One region of the Megasphaera vaginalis (ex Bordigoni et al. 2020) genome, then DNA from elsewhere that is predicted to be linked to it. Evidence: a T-box and tRNA genes for the amino acid it is inferred to sense, from the RefSeq annotation. Region 1 holds a T-box; the other holds one or more tRNA genes.
What was found. The T-box of region 1 lies ahead of thrS (threonine--tRNA ligase). A T-box ahead of a tRNA ligase gene usually reads a tRNA of that ligase, here a tRNA-Thr.
Positions count from the first base shown of each region.

Region 2: it has a tRNA-Thr gene. The T-box ahead of thrS (threonine--tRNA ligase) is inferred to sense a tRNA for this amino acid. The anticodon was not compared.

Region 1 is NZ_OEQB01000003.1:121,035-123,513, reverse strand. Features, by position in the region: gene C0977_RS04835 (electron transfer flavoprotein subunit alpha/FixB family protein) at 16-1,023, shown strand; T-box leader at 1,161-1,375, shown strand; gene thrS (threonine--tRNA ligase) at 1,411-2,479, shown strand, end outside.
Region 2 is NZ_OEQB01000002.1:14,079-16,557, forward strand. Features, by position in the region: gene rpsD (30S ribosomal protein S4) at 1-398, opposite strand, end outside; gene C0977_RS02670 (DUF362 domain-containing protein) at 1,112-1,276, shown strand; tRNA gene C0977_RS02675 (tRNA-Thr) at 1,389-1,464, shown strand; gene C0977_RS11070 (DUF542 domain-containing protein) at 1,828-2,079, shown strand; gene C0977_RS02680 (hemerythrin domain-containing protein) at 2,025-2,479, shown strand, end outside.

The sequences.
Region 1 (2,479 bases):
GGAGGATAAGTGAAGATGGATGTAGCAGAATACAAAGGCGTATATGTAATCGCTGAACAATTTGAAGGCAAATTACGTAACGTAGCTTTCGAACTGTTGGGTCAGGGCAAAATACTGGCTGACACCATTGGTGACGAAGTTGGCGCTGTACTGATTGGCCATAACGTAAAACCCTTGGCACAGGAACTTATTGCCAGCGGTGCAAAAAAAGTGTATGTGTATGATGATCCTAAATTCGAAAATTACAACACGACGGCTTATACAAAAGCTTTAACGGATTTCTTTGAAAAAGTTAAACCGAATGTATATCTCGTTGGTGCTACGAATATTGGTCGTGATCTCGGCCCCCGCGTTGCCAATGAACTGAAAACGGGTTTAACTGCCGACTGCACGAGCCTGGCTGTTGATGAAGACGGCAAAACTATCGTCTGGACCCGTCCGGCACTGGGCGGTAACATCATGGCTGAAATCATTTGCCGTGACAATCGTCCGCAAATGGGTACAGTTCGTCCGAACGTATTCAAGAAACCGGAACCGGATGCCAATGCAACGGGTGAAGTTATCGATATGTCCGTAGAATTGACGGATGCTGATTTCTTGACGAAATTCATTGAACTCATTAAATTAGGCGGCGGCGGTATTAAAATTGAAGAAGCCGATATCATCGTTTCCGGTGGCCGCGGCATGAACGGTTCCGAACCGTTTACGGGTATGCTGAAAGAATTGGCTGACGCTCTTGGCGGTGCTGTCGGTGCTTCCCGTGCTGCTGTTGACGCCGGTTGGATTGACGCCCTTCATCAGGTCGGACAGACGGGTAAAACTGTCGGCCCGAAGATCTATGTTGCCTGCGGTATTTCCGGCGCCATTCAGCATTTAGCCGGTATGAGCGGCTCCGATTGCGTCATTGCAATCAATAAAGATGAAGATGCTCCGATTTTCAAAGTTTGCGATTATGGTATTGTCGGCGACGCTTTCCAGATCGTTCCGATGATTACGGAAGCTATTAAAAAGATTAAAGGTTAAGCAGCATTGTACGACTGAGAAGACTGTCTGAATCGACAGTCTTCTTTTTATACGCAGCAGAATGCAGGCAAACTTTATTTGGCGTACTTGACATATGTATCGTGCAGACGTATAATTTATGCAAACATATAAATAGGTAATCAGTAAAGATGAGGACAAGGCAAGATGCCGATTTCTCTACAGAGAAGGATATGTATGCTGAAAGTATCCTGTGAAATGTCTCTTGTCACCACCTCGGAGCTCACAAACTGAAAACAGTATGTTTGTGCGGTCGCTACGTTACAGCGCTCAAGATACCGGATACTTTCGGTAAATAGGGTGGAACCGCGTGAATAAGACTCTCGTCCCTTTGGGATGAGGTCTTTTTTTATTTAAGGAGGTATAATCATGGCAGAAATAATTTTAAAAGACGGCAGTAAAAAAGAATTTGCCGATGGGATTTCTCTGTATGATGCTGTTCAACAATTGAGCAACAGCTTGGCGAAAAAAGTGTTGGTCGCAAAGGTAGACGGAGTGGTGACGGATTTACGCCGCACGATTGTTAATGGATCTCAAGTAGAGTTTTGCACTTTTGACAGCCAAGAAGGAAAAGATACGCTTCGTCATTCGGCGGCTCACATTATGGCGCAGGCTATTAAACGCCTTTACAGTGACGTAAAGCTCGCGATTGGTCCTGCTATTCAAAACGGTTTTTATTACGATCTGGATACGGAGCACCGTTTCGCGCAAGATGATTTTGCCGATATTGAAGCGGAAATGAATAAAATCGTTAAAGAAAATTTGCCGATAACGGCAGAAACGCTTTCCCGAGATGAAGCGATCAAACTTTTCACTGATTTGCATGAAGACTATAAAGTGGAATTGATTAACGATCTGCCCGCCGATGTTGCGATTTCCATTTACCGGCAGGGCGAATACGTTGATCTTTGCGCCGGTCCCCATGTAGAACGGACGGGGCAGGTAAAAGCCTTTAAATTGCAATCTGTTGCCGGGGCCTATTGGCGCGGCGATGAAAAGAATAAAATGTTGCAGCGAATTTACGGAACGGCTTTTGAAAACCAAGATCAACTGGAAGAATATTTGACGATGCTCGCAGAGGCGGAAAAGCGGGATCATCGCAAAATCGGGAAGGAAATGGATCTGTTCAGTTTTCATGAAGAAGGGCCCGGGTTCCCGTTCTTCCACAATAAAGGGATGGTTCTTCGTAACACGCTTTTGAAATTCTGGAATGAATTGCATGAAGAATTCGGCTATGAACAAATCAGCACGCCGATCATCTTGAATCGGAAATTGTGGGAGCAGTCGGGACATTGGGATCATTATCGCGATAATATGTATTTTACGACGATTGATGATGAACCGTACGCGATCAAGCCGATGAACTGTCCCGGAGGCATCTTGATTTATAAGAGTAATGTTCACAGCTACCGTGATCTGCCGATCCGTTCGGCTGAAC
Region 2 (2,479 bases), on a different contig from region 1:
ACGACCGAGCCGACAGCCACATTGGCCGAAGGAATATCGCAGCGTTTGCCGTTGACCAGAATATGACCGTGGTTGACCATCTGACGCGCCTGACGAATGGAATTGGCGAAGCCGATACGATAAACGATATTATCCAGACGGCATTCCAGCAACTTGAGCATGTTTTCGCCCGTAATGCCTTCTTGCTTTCTGGCTTTGTCATAATAACGGACAAACTGACGTTCGAGCAAGTTATAATATGCTCTGAGCTTCTGTTTTTCCAATAACTGTGTACCGTATTCGGACATCTTTTTTTGCCGTTGATCCTTCTTGACCCGTTTTAATGCCTTCGGATGTCCATAGACGTTTACTCCGAAACGGCGACATTCCTTAAATCGGGGTTCTCTCCTCGTTGCCATTTTTCACATCACCTCATTAGTTTAATTTGATTATACATAATGCAACGTAAAAATTATAGCGTTTTGGCGGCTAAAAGTCAATGATGGGGAAGGGGAACGTTGCTTTCCGAGGGAGCGGAGGAAAAAGAGGGCAGCAGGGAGCGGAAGCGGCGTGCGCACGGGATCAAATGGGGATGAAAGGGCGCTTCTGGTAACGATTTTGCGTGTATCGCAAAATCGTTACCGTCTTGAAATGATTCATTTTGAAAAAATTTTAATCTGTTTCTAATCAAAATTGCATTTACATTTACGGAATATTTGGTATGATATGGGTGTAGAAAGAATCATCTACGACATGTTGAAGATATAAGTTGTTCATATACCCCTCGAACACCCCTATCTTATATCTGTCAACCCTATGGTATCGTCTTCCCCCGATGATATCTTAGTAAAAGAAACCGGCAGAAATGCCGGTTTCTTTTTTTTGTTATTCATAAAATGGTATAAAATATACAAGAAAAATCCAGCCCTTCATAACGGGCCGATTTTTAACAATTACTGTAAAAGTATAGTTTTACAGTAATTTGAGAATCGATCGCATTAAACAAAACCTTGATAACCATGCCGATCTTTGCGATTTTTTGACGTTGACATTTTCAATATTTCGTGACATAATGTTGGTGACGATGGGGAAGAAAATCCTTCGTGTTATATTGATTTTGGAGGTGAATAAAATGCATGTAGTTTCTGATGAATGTGTAAAATGCGGCGCTTGCGCTGACGTATGTCCGGTTAGCTGCATTACTGAAGGCGAAACGAAGTATGTTGTAGGCGATGCTTGCATCGACTGCGGCGCTTGCGAATCCGTTTGCCCGACCGGCGCTATTGCAGCTGAATAATAGCAGTTTAACCGTCAATGCAGGTGCATTGGCGGTTTTTCTGTTTATCTGGCGGATATGTAAAAGGATTCTTGACAGAACAGAAAATATATACTATACTAGCTAGGTAATCGCCACTATAGCTCAGCTGGCAGAGCATCTCATTCGTAATGAGAGGGTCGTAGGTTCAAATCCTATTAGTGGCTCCAATCAAGAACTAAGCTCCCGATTCTTCGGGAGCTTTTATTATTTTTGCAAGACAGGAGCGTTTATAAACATGAGGAATAATGAAGATTGAAGCGTTTTCGTAGTGCGCTGTGAAGAATGAGAGGGTGTTAGGACCATAAGGTGCGGTACGACATAATAACAGTCCTGCCGGTAGTGGGAATCCTCGGTTGCGATAAGAGGCCTTTTATGTCCGTTTATATGAGTGACCAAAGAGGAGGTGCGATATTGTCGATTTCGTTGTAATACAAACCGCGATAAAAGACATCCTCCGGTATAATCAAGGCATAGCAAAGGAATCCTATGAAGAGATAGGCAGTTCGTACATCAAGAAGGAGGAAGGCTTTATGATTACCAAAGAACATACGTTGGCGCAGATCGTCAAAGAGTATCCGCAGACAATCCCGTATTTTAATGATCTTCATTTCGATTATTGCTGTGGCGGCGGCATTCCGCTCGCAGAAGCCGTTAAAGATACGGATCTGAATGTTGATACGGTTGTGAAGGAAGTGAATTTATTGCCGAGCATGAGAATAAGCCGGCGTTGGAAGTCGATTCCATCGATCGTTTTAAGCAACAGTCCGTTGCCGCTATGTTGACCGAGCTGGAGGCGACACATCATGTTACGGAAAGACGATTGATGGCGGCCGTTGAGGAAGGCTTAAATAAGATTCTTCTTGTCCATTATCCGCACCACGGCGAAGCTTTGACGCGGCTGCATCATACGTATGCGGCGTTGAAGGCGGAATTGGAGGAACATTTTGCCAAGGAAGAAAAGCTGGTCTTTCCTTTGATGCGCGAACATACTCATCCGGATGCAGCGACGTTGGCCTATGTGCAGCGTTTGGAAGAAGAACACGCTGGAGCTGGCGATTTGATTAAGGACATACAGCAGATGACGGATCAGCTGACCCCGCCGGCCGATGCCTGTCCGACGTTCAAACAGACGTACCGGCTGTTGGGAGAGCTCTTTGACGATGTTTTTGTCCATATTTTTAA